3 regions of the Mesorhizobium sp. M1217 genome follow, and region 2 is predicted to be linked to each of the others. Evidence: predicted binding sites of a transcription regulator. Region 2 holds the regulator's gene; each other region holds the start of a gene.
The links. Region 2 encodes PhoB, which activates phosphate uptake and scavenging genes when phosphate is short. Its sites were predicted from a motif close to TGTCATNNANCTGTCAT; they were not measured.
Positions count from the first base shown of each region.

Region 1: a site for PhoB is predicted at 2,497-2,513, ahead of ppk2 (polyphosphate kinase 2). Genes of this name have one in related genera too.
Region 3: a site for PhoB is predicted at 2,508-2,524, ahead of olsB (l-ornithine N(alpha)-acyltransferase). Genes of this name have one in related genera too.

Region 1 covers NZ_JAMYMA010000011.1:195,456-199,845, forward strand. The annotation lists gene hemB (porphobilinogen synthase) at 1-372, shown strand, start outside; gene NKH37_RS20215 (dihydrofolate reductase family protein) at 771-1,418, shown strand; gene ppk2 (polyphosphate kinase 2) at 1,470-2,390, opposite strand; gene NKH37_RS20225 (aldo/keto reductase) at 2,671-3,714, shown strand; gene NKH37_RS20230 (hypothetical protein) at 3,838-3,996, shown strand; gene NKH37_RS20235 (DUF982 domain-containing protein) at 4,049-4,306, opposite strand.
Region 2 covers NZ_JAMYMA010000002.1:73,399-77,788, reverse strand. The annotation lists gene pstA (phosphate ABC transporter permease PstA) at 1-301, shown strand, start outside; gene pstB (phosphate ABC transporter ATP-binding protein PstB) at 298-1,101, shown strand; gene phoU (phosphate signaling complex protein PhoU) at 1,134-1,841, shown strand; gene phoB (phosphate regulon transcriptional regulator PhoB) at 1,858-2,547, shown strand; gene NKH37_RS03000 (ROK family protein) at 2,557-3,801, opposite strand; gene xylF (D-xylose ABC transporter substrate-binding protein) at 4,088-4,390, shown strand, end outside.
Region 3 covers NZ_JAMYMA010000025.1:21,869-26,258, forward strand. The annotation lists gene NKH37_RS30290 (quercetin 2,3-dioxygenase) at 1-147, opposite strand, end outside; gene NKH37_RS30295 (TetR/AcrR family transcriptional regulator) at 201-851, opposite strand; gene NKH37_RS30300 (trimeric intracellular cation channel family protein) at 927-1,559, shown strand; gene olsB (l-ornithine N(alpha)-acyltransferase) at 1,569-2,444, opposite strand; gene NKH37_RS30310 (response regulator) at 2,594-4,390, opposite strand, start outside.

The DNA of each region.
Region 1 (4,390 bases), on a different contig from region 2:
CCCTACCGCGAGGCGGTCGGCACCGCCGGCCTGCTCAAGGGCGACAAGAAGACCTATTACATCGATCACGCCAATTCCGACGAAGCGGTGCGCGAGGCCGAGCAGGATCTCGCCGAGGGCGCCGACATGCTGATGGTCAAGCCCGGCCTGCCCTATCTCGACATCATCCGCCGGCTGAAGGACGAGTTGCAGATGCCGACCTTCGCCTATCAAGTGTCGGGCGAATATTCGATGATCAAGGCCGCCGCCGCCAATGGCTGGATCGACGGGGAAAAGGCGATGCTTGAATCGCTTCTCGCCTTCAAGCGCGCCGGCTGCGACGGCATCCTGACCTATTTCGCGCCGGAAGTGGCTGAGATGCTGAAGGGGTGATGCGCCTCCGTAGCGCCCACATCGAGTAACGTTCCTTCGTCCAAAGCGCGACATGGCCACCGCAGGGCAATCGCTTCAGGTTTGCGCTGCCCCTCATTGCCCTGCCGGGCATTTCTCCTCGTATAGTGACGGGGAGAAAGACGCGTTCGCAAAAGATTTCGCCAATCTCCAGCGTTGCAAAAACATCGCCGAGGTTGCGGCCAGCCCCTTCGCCCCGTCACTATACGGGGAGAAGGTGCCGGCAGGCGGATGAGGGACGGCGCCAACATTGAGATTGGTCATTCCAACATGATTTGGAAGCGATTGCCCCGGCGATTCAAAAAACCGCTTGCAAATGCAATCAGTTAAGCTACCCGATAACTGCTTGCATCTCACAATTGGTTATCAAGGAGGCTCTCATGTCCAAACTTCGCGTCAGCGCTTTCACCTTGTCGATCGACGGCTTCGGCGCCGGTCCCGACCAAGACCTGAAGAACCCGCTCGGTGTCGGCGGGGAAGCCCTGCACGAATGGATGTTCGGCACCCGCACCTTCCGCAAGATGGTCCTCGGCAAGGATGGCGGGACCACGGACACTGACGAGGCGTTCGCGGCGCGCAGCTTCGAGAATGTCGGTGCATGGATCCTCGGCCGCAACATGTTCGGGCCGATCCGCGGCGAATGGCCTGACGAGAGCTGGAAAGGCTGGTGGGGAGACAATCCGCCATACCACGTGCCGGTCTTCGTGCTGACGCACCATCCGCGGGATCCCATTGTCATGGAGGGCGGCACGACCTTCTATTTCGTGACCGACGGTATCCACTCAGCGCTGGAGAGGGTGAAAGCAGTGGCTGACGGCAAGGATGTACGGCTGGGCGGTGGCGTTTCTACGATCCGGCAGTATCTCAAGGAAAAGCTCGTCGACGAAATGCATCTCGCGATCTCACCTGTCCTGCTCGGCTCAGGCGAGAGCCTTTTTGCCGGCATCGACATGCCCAAGCTCGGCTACCGCTGCAGCGAGCAGGTCGCGACGCCGAAGGCCACGCATGTCATCATCGAGCGCGCCTAGCTTGTTGCAGGGCGCTGCCCACGGAGGCAGCGCCCCTCCTCGCTGCTTTAGTCAGTATTTCTCCGGCACATACAGTTCGCGCGGCAGCACCTGACGTTCGTATTCGGGATTGAAGACGCGCTCCGGTAGTGTGATCTCCTCGTGCGGCACCTCCTCATAGGGCATTTGCTTGAGGAGATGGTCGATGCAATTCAGCCGCGCCCGCTTCTTGTCGTTGCCCTCGACGATGAACCAGGGAGCTTCCGGGATGTTGGTGCGGGCAAAGGTTTCTTCCTTGGCCTTGGTGTACTGTTCCCAGCGCACGCGCGACTGGAGGTCCATCGGCGACAGTTTCCATTGCTTCATCGGGTCATGGATGCGCGTCAAAAAGCGCATCTGCTGCTCCTCATCGGTGATCGAAAACCAGTATTTGACAAGCGTAATGCCTGAGCGGACGAGCATGCGTTCGAAATCCGGCACGTCGCGAAAGAACTCCTCGACCTGATCCGGCTGGGCAAAGCCCATCACCCGCTCGACGCCGGAGCGGTTGTACCAGGAGCGGTCGAACAGCACGATCTCACCGCCGGCCGGCAGATGCGGAACGTAGCGCTGGAAATACCATTGCGACTTCTCGCGCTCGGTCGGCGCCGGTAGTGCTACGACGCGGCAGATGCGCGGATTGAGCCGCTGGGTGATGCGCTTTATGACGCCACCCTTGCCCGCCGAGTCGCGGCCCTCGAATACCACGACGAGCTTCTTCTTGTGATAGGCGACCCAGGACTGCAGCTTGATCAATTCGGATTGCAGCGTGATCAGATCGCGAAAATATTGCAGGCGGTCGATCGATGGCGGATGCGCATTCTTATAGATCTTGGCGATCTCCATCGACAGCGCCGGCTCAGAGATTTCCAGCTCATAATCTTCGTCGAGCGTGTCGGCGAGTTCCGCTTCCAGCCAGTCCCTGGCCGGGGAATTCTGTTTTATCTCGGTCATTTGCGCTGCTCCGCTTACAGGCCGTGTCGGCCGCTGTCAGGCGCTCTGCCGCCCGGCCCGGCGGCCGGAAATCGAAGCGCTGAACCGATGTTAGTATAGGCCGGCAATGACGGTTTTATTGCAGCCGCTGTTGCGCTGGCTGCGCGTCCAATCCGTAAGATGTGATCGATGTTGCCCTGCAACACGGGCGACAAGCGGAACGAATTATCCTACAAATGCCCGGTTCATTCAGGGCTGTCGTTTGAAACGCCCTTTCCCGATAAAATCATGAGGATACGACATGGAATACCGCACTCTCGGCCGTTCCGGGCTGAAGGTTTCGACGCTGACCATGGGCACCATGACGTTCGGCGGCGGCGGCGCGTTTTCGGCGGTCGGCAAGACCGACCTCGACGAGGCGCGCCGGATGATCGACCTTTGCATCGATGCCGGCATCAACGTCATCGACACCGCCAACGTTTATTCGAACGGGGTGTCGGAGGAGATCATCGGCGAGGCGCTCGGCGGCAAGCGCAAGGGCGACGTGCTGATCGCCTCCAAGGCGCGCATGCGGATCGGCAAAGGCCCCAATGATGAAGGCCTGTCGCGCTATCATCTGATCCGCGAATGCGAGAGGAGCCTGAAGCGCCTCAGGACCGATGTCATCGACATCTATTTCCTGCACGAGTGGGATGGCCTGACACCGCTCGAGGAAACCATCGCCGCGCTCGACACGCTGATCGCGCAGGGCAAGGTCCGCTATGTCGGCTGTTCCAATTATTCCGGCTGGCAGGTGATGAAGGGGCTCGGTATCAGTGACCGTCATCACCAGCCGCGCTTCGTCACCCAGCAGATCCACTACACGCTGGAAGCCCGCGAGGCCGAGTATGAATTGTTGCCGATCTCGGTCGACCAGGGGCTCGGCGTGCTGGTCTGGAGCCCGCTCGCCGGCGGATTGCTGTCCGGCAAATATCACCGTGACCAGCCGACCGCCCGCCAGCTCAGCGGCTGGTCGGAACCGCCGATCCGCGACGAGGACCGGCTGTGGCGGATCGTCGACGTGCTGATCGATATCGGCAAGAACCACGGCGTGTCGGCAGCGCAGGTGGCGCTTGCCTGGTTGCTTGGCCGGCCCGCCGTCAGTTCGCTGGTGATCGGCGGACGAACCGAAGCGCATTTCAAGGACAATATCGCTGCTGCAAGCCTGGTGCTCGGCGATGAGGAGCGCACACGCCTCGACGTGGTCAGCAGGCCGCCCGTGCTCTATCCCTACTGGCACCAGCAATTCACGGCAAAGGACCGGTTCGGGCCCGCCGATCTCGTCCTCGACCGGGACGGCGCCTGAAAAAACGCCCTGAAGCGGGGCTCCCCGGACTGCGACGAGATATGGAGCCGATCGTGCCTTGCGGTGTTGTGTTTGTGGCCCAATGCTCCTAGGCAAAGGCCAAGCACAATGAAAGGAAACGATATGGCACGAGCACCGAACTACGGTCAGGAACGCAAGGAACGCGACCGGCAGAAGGCTGCCAAGAAGGCGGAAAAGCAGGCTGCCAAGGTCGCGGCCAAGGAGCGCTCGAAGCCCGAGGGCGAAAGCGAGTCCCAAACCAACACCGAAACGGCCGAGTGATGATATCAGGCCTGTCAGGCGGCCCGGGTCTCGATCAAGTCCCCGCTATGCCTCAGGCCGGCGCCTTGTCGCTGACGAAGACGTTCACTTCGCGGGCGGCGGCAATGAAGGCCCGTCTTGCGTTCATGGCCGGCTTGTCGCCGGCCAGCGCATCATGACAGGCTTGCAGCGCTTCGCGGTGCTTGGGGCTGCGCTTGCCGGGCCAATTGTTGAGGAGGTAGTCGGAAGCCTCGCGGGCCGTACGCAAGAGCTGATTGCTTCCCGCCGCGCCCTTGACGGTCACGGGTGTGTCAAATCGGTTGTTTTCCATCGCCGCTCTTACGCCATCGGCATTTGCGAAGCGAGACCGAAAGTAGCTTTCTTCGCTCATCTGCCTTTTTCGTGATCAATGGCC
Region 2 (4,390 bases):
GATCCGCTCGGTCGCCTACCGCGCCGCATTGTCCGGCATCGTCACCGGCATATTGCTGGCGATAGCACGCATTTCCGGCGAGACGGCGCCGCTGCTCTTCACCGCGCTCAACAACCAGTTCTGGAGCAGCAATATCAACGCGCCGATGGCCAGCCTGCCGGTGACCATCTTCCAGTTCGCTCTCAGCCCTTATGAGGAATGGCAGCAACTGGCGTGGACCGGCGCACTCATAATCACCCTGACGGTTCTGGGCTTGAGCATCCTCGCCCGCAGCCTTACCGGACGCAGAGAGGACAGATGACACAGATGTTGTCCCCGGACATGACGATGACCGAAACGGTCGCCGAGAAGACGAAGATCGAGGTCAAGAACCTCAACTTCTACTACGGCCAGAGCAAGGCGTTGAAGGACATCACCTTGTCGCTGCCCGAGCGCAGCGTCACTGCCTTCATCGGCCCTTCGGGCTGCGGGAAATCGACGCTGCTGCGTGTGTTCAACCGCATCTACGAACTCTACCCGAAGCAGACAGCCGAGGGCCAGGTGCTGCTCGACGGCAAGAACATTCTCGACCGCTCGCAGGACCTCAATCTCCTGAGGACCAAGATCGGCATGGTGTTCCAGAAGCCGACGCCGTTCCCGATGTCGATCTACGAGAACATCGCCTTCGGCGTCAGGCTTTATGAGAATCTGGGCAAGTCCGAAATGGACGGCCGCGTCGAACAAGCGTTGAAGCGGGCCGCGCTGTGGGGCGAGGTCAAGGACAAGCTCAACGCCAGCGGCTTGAGCCTGTCAGGCGGCCAGCAGCAGCGGCTTTGTATTGCCCGCACCGTGGCCGTGAAGCCGGAAGTCATTCTGCTCGACGAACCGGCTTCGGCCCTCGACCCGCTGTCGACTGCCAAGATCGAGGAACTGATCGACGAATTGCAAGCCGACTATACGATCGTCATCGTCACCCACAACATGCAGCAGGCGGCGCGCGTGTCGCGCCAGACCGCCTTCATGTATCTGGGTGAACTGGTCGAGTTCGACCGGACCGAGAAGATCTTCACGTCGCCCCGCGAGAAGCGCACGCAGGACTACATCACTGGCCGCTTCGGCTGAGCCGTTCCGATCATGCATATGAGGACAGGACCATGGGCGAACACACAGTCGCTTCTTTCGACGAGGATCTCGAGCAGATCAGCAAGCTGATCCGCGACATGGCCGACCTCGCCGGTTCGATGGTCGGCGGGGCGACCAAGGCCCTGTTGAATTCCGACAACGTGCTGGCGCAACGCGTCGTTTCCGACGACGCCATCATGGATGCGCGTCAACGCGAACTGGACGACCGCGCCATCACCCTGATCGCCAAACGCCAGCCGATGGCCCACGATCTTCGCCATGTGGTCGGAGCGATCCGCATGGCGGGCGACCTCGAACGCATCGGCGACCTTGCCAAGAATATCGCCAAGCGCGTGAGTGCGGTCGGCCTCAGCGCCACGCCGCGGGACCTGTCGCATTCCATCGACGCGATGGCGCAGCTGGTTCTCATCCAGGTGCAGGGTGTCATCGAGGAATATGCTGCAGGCGATGCGGCCGCGTTGGCCAAGCTGCGTGCCGCCGACGAGCGCATCGACGTCAAATACACGTCCGTGTTCCGCGAGCTGTTGACCTACATGATGGAAGATCCGCGCAACATCACCGCTTGCACGCACCTGCTGTTCTGCGCCAAGAATCTGGAGCGGATCGGCGACCATGTCACCAACATCGCCGAAAATGCGTATTATGTGCTGACCGGCGAGCAATTGCCGGTCAATCGTCCGAAGCAGGACGAAACGACAATGTCCGCACCGGTGACATGATGGGGGTGCCCAGCCGATGATCGCACCACGCATAATGGTGGTGGAGGACGAGGAGCCATTGGGTGTGCTGCTCCGCTACAATCTCGAATCCGAAGGCTACCAGGTCGAGGTGGTGACACGCGGCGACGAAGCCGAGATCCGTTTGCAGGAGAATGTGCCCGACCTTTTGGTGCTCGACTGGATGATACCAGCGGTTTCCGGCATCGAGCTCTGTCGTCGGTTGCGGGTGCGCCCCGAAACCGAGCGGCTGCCGATCATCATGCTGACCGCGCGCGGCGAGGAGAGCGACCGGGTGCGCGGGCTTTCGACCGGCGCCGACGACTATCTGGTCAAACCGTTTTCGACACCGGAATTCATGGCCAGGGTCAAGGCGCTGCTGCGGCGCGCCAAGCCGGAAGTGCTGTCCAGCGTGCTGAAGGTCGGCGACATCGTGCTCGATCGCGAATCGCACAGGGTCTATCGCAAGAAGAGCGAAATCAGGCTCGGGCCGACCGAATTCCGGCTGCTCGAGTTCATGATGCGGCATCCGGGCCGTGTCTTCTCGCGCAGCCAGTTACTCGATAATGTCTGGGGCGAGACAATCTACATCGACGAACGCACCGTCGACGTGCATGTCGGGCGGCTGCGCAAAGCCGTCAACAACGGCCGGATGCCGGATGTCATCCGCACCATCCGCGGTGCCGGCTATGCGATCAGGGAAGATTGACCCGCCTGGTCAGGCTACGTTCTTTCTGACGCTGGGCCTCATTTGCGCGCCCGGCGCGAAAATCTCCTGGTCGACGAAGCTTAGCGCCCGCATCGCGCAGCCTTCGCGGATCAGCGGCAATTCGTTCGGCTCTGTATCGAAGGAGATCGAGCCCGAATGCTGGCCGCCGGCGGTCTGGGCGATTGCCTTCCGCAAGGCCGGCTCGATCAGATCGAAGGCGGCGGCACTGGCGCCGACCATCGCGACCGGTGCCGGATCGATCAGCGCGAACAGCGAGCCGAGACCGAAACCCAGCGCTTCGCCGGCCTTGCGGTAGGCCTCGCGTTCCGGCCCATCTTTCTCGCGCGCCCGGGCCGCCAGTGCTCGCATGTCGGCGTCGCTGACGTCGGCGATCGGTTCGCTTTCTTCGCTCATCTGCCTGGCGTTGCGCCAGATGGCGTAGTTGCCGGCATAGGCCTCGATGCAGCCGCGCCGCCCGCAACGGCAGAGCGCGCCGCCCGGACGATGGATCATGTGGCCAAATTCGCCACCCGAGGAATGCGTCCCGGTGAACAGTTCGCCCTTCAGCACCAGCCCCATGCCGATGCCATGCGAAAGCAGGATGGCGATGAAGTCGTCGCGATAGCGATCCGGATTGCGCCAGCGCAAAGCCACCGCCATCATGTTGCAGTCGTTCTCCACCGTTGCCGGGATGCCGAATTCGTCCTCCAGCATGTCGGCAAAGGCGATGTCGGTCTGCGGCGTGATCGGCGACCACAGCATGGCGCGTGCAGGGGAGTCGGTAATGCCCTGAATCGCCAGGGCGATGCGGGCGACACTGCGGACGTCAAGGTCTGGATCCTGCAGCCGGCGCCGGACGATGGCCATGCATTCACGGATCAGCTCGTCGCGCGGCATGGTCAGCGTGTCCAGCCGGCGCTGTTCCTCGGCGACCACCTGTCCCGTATAGTCGATAATGGCGGCCGACAGGAAATTCAGCGACAACACCACGGTCAGCACCGCCGCCGCTTCCGGGTTGAGGGCGAGGCCGACCTGCGGACGACCGCGTTTCAACGAAACGGGCTCACTTGCCTTGCTCTCGGCGAGGATGCCTTCCCGTATCAGGTCGGAAGAGATCGCCGATATGGTCGAATGACTGAGGCCGGTAGTAGCTGCGATCTCAGTACGCGATGGCTGGCCGGCCCGGCGCACCGCCGAGATCACCATCGCCCGGTTGCGCCGGCGCAAATCGTCATGGCGGATTCCGACCGACATTGTTTTGCTTTCCTCCCGGTTGCCGCGGCCGCTCATGAACCGGAAGCCGTCGGTAATGTCCGACAAATAGTGTCGGACGCAGGCAAATAGTGTCAGATGCAGGTGGCGCTGTCATCGTTTATTCCGACGCTCGAAAAAACTCGCAGAGTCATCAAAATCCATCAGAATCGATGTTGACAGCAGCCGGAGATCGGGCCAGTATTTTTTCGAGGCTCGAAAAAATTAGAGCTTCTAAGCTGGTCTTTGAGCCAATTGGTCACGCCGTACGCGGCGCAGGGAGGATATGATGAAGAAATTCACGACCGCCATTCTGGCGGGTGTCGCCATGACGCTGGCGCTGGCGTCGGTGGCGCAGGCTAAAGACAAGGTCATCGGCGTTTCCTGGTCGAACTTCCAGGAAGAGCGCTGGAAGACCGACGAGGCCGCAATGAAGGCGGCCATTGAGGCCGCAGGCGACAAGTATATTTCCGCCGACGCACAGTCCAACCCCGGCAAGCAGCTCACCGACGTCGAGAGCCTGATCTCGCAGGGCGCCAGCGCACTGATCATCCTGGCGCAGGACGCCTCGGCCATCGGGCCGGCCGTGCAG
Region 3 (4,390 bases), on a different contig from region 2:
GCCTGCGGATTTGAGCAGGCGACGGTTGAGGAAACCCCTGAGCTTTCGCACCTCGTCATTCACTTCATCCCTAGTCTGCAGGAACATCTGCTCGGTGAATCCGGGCTTCAATGCAAATTCAGTGATTTCAACGACATTCGTGTCCATGACTTCCTCCCTTTGCCATCTGACCTTTGTTTCGCCTCCCGCATTCTGTTCGCTCAAGACGTGCTCGTCCGGCCTCTGCCTTTGAGCCAGCAGAGCGCCATTGTCGTTGCCGTTTCGACGGCGAGGTCCACCGTCATACCGCGTATCCGCATGGCGTTGAACGTCGGAAAGTCGAATAGAAAGCTGATTGCCTGCACGACATCATCGCCCGGACCGTCGTGCGCCAGTGCCTCACGCACGAATCCGGCCACCATGTGTCGCAGGTATTCCTCCCATTCCCGCATGGCCGGAAGCTCGCGCTCGCGCAGGTCGCTTTCGAGATGCCGTCCGCCACGTTGGTAGAAGGCGAACAGCTCGTTGGCGACCCGGCGTAGCCGTTCTTCAGGATCGGTCGCGTCGCCGATTATCTCCCTCACTGCTTCGGGCGACGGAGGACGCAGGCGCTCCATCAGCAATTCGCCGCACGCCGGCACCAGGTCATCCAGAGTAGGAAAATGCTTGTAGACGGTGCCAACGGCGACATCGGCTTCCGTAGCGATATCCTTCCAAGTCGTGCCAAAGATGCCGTTCTGGGTGTGCAGCTTGATTGTCGCGTCGAGAATCCGCTGCCTCGTCTTGGTGAAGGCGGCAGTCCGGGAAGCCATGCTGTAGCGGCGAGGGGACATAGACGTCCACCCAAATAATTGAATGAACAATTCAATCATTTAATTTATCTGGAGTCAATCCAGATTCGCAGGAGCCACTCGCTATTCCCCACTCGGTATTTCATTATTCCCTCCATGAACCCGATCGAGCTTCTCGACTATGCCGGCGTCGCCGTCTTCGCGGCGACCGGTGCGCTGGCCGCCTCGCGCAAACAGCTCGACATTATCGGTTACCTGTTTCTGGCTAGCGTTGCCGGCATCGGGGGCGGAACGTTTCGCGACGTCATCCTCAACGTGCCCGTGTTCTGGGTGGGAAACCGCGACTATGTGCTAATCTGTGCGGCGGTGGCGGTCGTCGTCTTCTTCAGCGCACATCGTTTCGAGTCGCGCTACAAATTGCTGCTCTGGCTCGACGCCATAGGTCTTGCCGCATTTTCGGTGATTGGCGCGGCCAAGGGGCTGACGATCACCGGGTCACCTGCAGTTTCGATCGTCACCGGCATGCTCACCGCAACCCTTGGCGGCATTCTGCGCGATCTGTTGACAGGCGAGCCTTCGGTGCTCCTGAGACCGGAAATCTACGTTACCGCAGCGCTTGCCGGCGCCGGCCTCTACACACTTGGCGATTTCGCCGGACTGCCGCCGCTTGCGTCGGGCCTGGCAGGTTTCATGGCGGCTTTCTGCGTACGCGGCGGCGCGCTGAAATTCGGCTGGGCCTTTCCGTCCTACAAAAGCAAGCCTGGCCGGCGTCCGGAAGATATTCCCTGATTTAAGGTGTCAGGCTGCAAACCGCTGCGCTTCCCCGCCATAATAATTGACGTAGCGGGCACCGATCTCCTTGACCGGCATCACCACGAACACGTCGACCGTCGAGAATTCACGGTCGATGACGCAACCGTCGCCGATGCGCGCGCCGACGCGCAGATAGCCCTTGACCAGCGGCGGCATCGCGGCGATCGCCGCCTTGGTGTTAACGGCTTCGATCGGCATCAGATCCATCGAACAATAGCGCCCGGCGACGGCACGCACGTCCCACGATGAATTCGTCCGGCAGTGGTGGGCAAGATAGGTCAGCGCCTCTGCATGTGCCGCCGGCACGGTGCCGTGGAACGACGCGCAGCCGGTCATCACGCCAATGCCGTAATGATTGATATAGGCCCAGATGCCTTGCCACAGCGCCTCGATGGTGCGCTTGGAGCGGTATTCCGGCAGAACGCAGGAGCGGCCGAGCTCGAGGAAGCGCTGGCCGGGATGTCGCGCGATCAGCTTGGTCAACTCGAATTCGCCTTCGGAATAGAAGCCGCCCGCCGCCGCGGCAATCTCCTGCCGCAGCAGGCGGTAGGTGCCGACGATGCGGCGATGCTCGGGACCGGAAAGCGAAGTATCGAAGACCAGCAGATGGTCGCAGAGGGGATCGAAGCGGTCGGCATCGCGGCGGTCCTGCATCTGGAACAGGTCCTTCCTGGCACCAAGCTCGTCGTAGAACACCCGGTAGCGCACTTCCTGCGCGGCGGCGATCTCGGCCTCGTTGCGGGCGAGCCGCACTTCGAGATTGCCGATGCGGCCGAGCGATGCGCCTTTTATGACGGCATCGGCGTTCCGGCCGACGAGCAAAGGCCCGCTGGCGTTCGGCCGAGCATCACATTCCGGCATGACTGTATGCACGAGTGATTCTCCTTCGAGCCATCCCTCTTGGCACGGGGATACGGTGTAGGTGCAACAGGATTGTGACAGTACCGTGATACGGCTCTGCGGGCAATACTTCGTCGGCTGGGTAATCTATCGACCGTCTATGTTGTGCCTCAAGCGGCCACTTGCCCTTCAACCGCATGAACCAGGGCATCAGGGTCGAGCGGCTTGGTGACGAAGCCGCTCGCACCGTGGGCGAGCACGGCGTGGCGGGTCTTTTCCTGGCTGTCGGCCGACAGCACCATGATCGGCACCGGCGGAACCGCGGTCTCCTCCTCATGGCGGCGGATGGCGGCGATGGCGTCCAGCCCGTCCATGACAGGCATATGCAGGTCCATCAGCACCACGTCGTAGCGGTGCTTATGGCCGGTGCTGATGACCGCCTCGACCGCGGCCTTGCCGTTGCCGACCACTTTCACCCGATGCCCGGCCTTCAGGAGGGTGGCGCGGGCCAGCATGGCGTTGATGTCGTTGTCCTCGGCGATCAGCACCGACAGGCCCTGCTGGCGGCCGCCAATGGCGTGCCCAGCCTGCGCGCCGCGCTTTTGCGGTTGCGGCTCGGCGATGACCGGTGCGTGGCTGGTCAAAAGCACGCGCAGCAATGTCTCGCCGCGCACCGGCCTCGCCAGGAAGGTGGCGTAACCGTTGGCACGGAACTCGCCAAGCATGCCGCGGTCGGTCGGCGCGATCAGCGTCACCGCCTCGCAATCGACAAATCCGCTCTGGCGCAGGCGCCTGAGCAGCCTGCCGTCGCTTTGCTCCATGGCAGCATCGACCAGAAGCACGTTGCAGCCCTCGGCGAAAGGGGCGGCCTGGGCGGCGGCGGCGGCCAGATCGACCGTTCCGCCATTGGCGCGAATGGTGCGGGCGATGGCTTCGGCCTCGACCAGGTTCTTCGACACGATTACCGCATGCCGGCCCAACAGCGCGTTCTGGCGGATCTGCAGCGCCTCGACGGCGGAAATAGCGGGAATCTCGAAGACGAATTCGGATCCCTGGCCAAGCCGGCTCGACACCGAGATAGTGCCGCCCATCGCCGTCACCAGGCGCTTGGAAATCGCGAGACCGAGGCCGGCACCACCATGCGTACGGGTCGAGGTGCCGTCAGCCTGTTCGAAGTCCTCGAAGATGCGCTCCATGTCCTCCTCGCGCAGACCGGGGCCGGTGTCGGTGATGGTGAAGCGGATGCGGTTGGTGGTTTCGGTGCGGACGCGGCCGATGCTTGCCAGGACGCCGCCGCTGTCGGTGAACTTGACGGCATTGCCGATAAGGTTGAGCAGCACCTGCCTGACCCTGCCGGGGTCGGCGGTGATCAGCTGCGGCACGTCGGGTTCGACATGGCAGCCGAGGCCGATATCCTTGGCAAAAGCCCGCGCCGCCAAAAGCTCGATGACATTGTCGGCGATCTCGCGCACCGACATCGGTTGCGGTTCGGGATCGAAGCGGCCGGCCTCGATCTTGGAATAGTCGAGCAGGTCCTCGATCAGCGCCAGCAGCGCGCTGGCCGAGGTCGAGATGGCGCCGACATAGGTCCGCTGCTCGGGCGAAAGGCTGGTGTCGGCGAGAAGCCGGGCCATGCCCATGATGCCGTTCATCGGCGTGCGTATCTCGTGGCTGACGGTGGCGAGGAAGCGCGATTTGGCCTGGCTCGCATATTCGGCCCGTTCGCGGGCGGTGATCAGCGAGGATTCGGCGCGTTTGCGGGCGGTGATGTCACGGGCGATGGCGCGATGCGAAACGGCGCCGCTGTCCTTGTCGCGCACCGACAGCTCGATCCAAGAGAACCAGCGTGGGCCGTCCGGCGTGCGAATGGCGACATCAGTGGAACTCAGGCATTCATGGTCGGAAAAGGCGGCGTCGGGAACGATGCCGACATCGATGCCTAGTTCCGCCAGGGTCTTGCCGGCGAG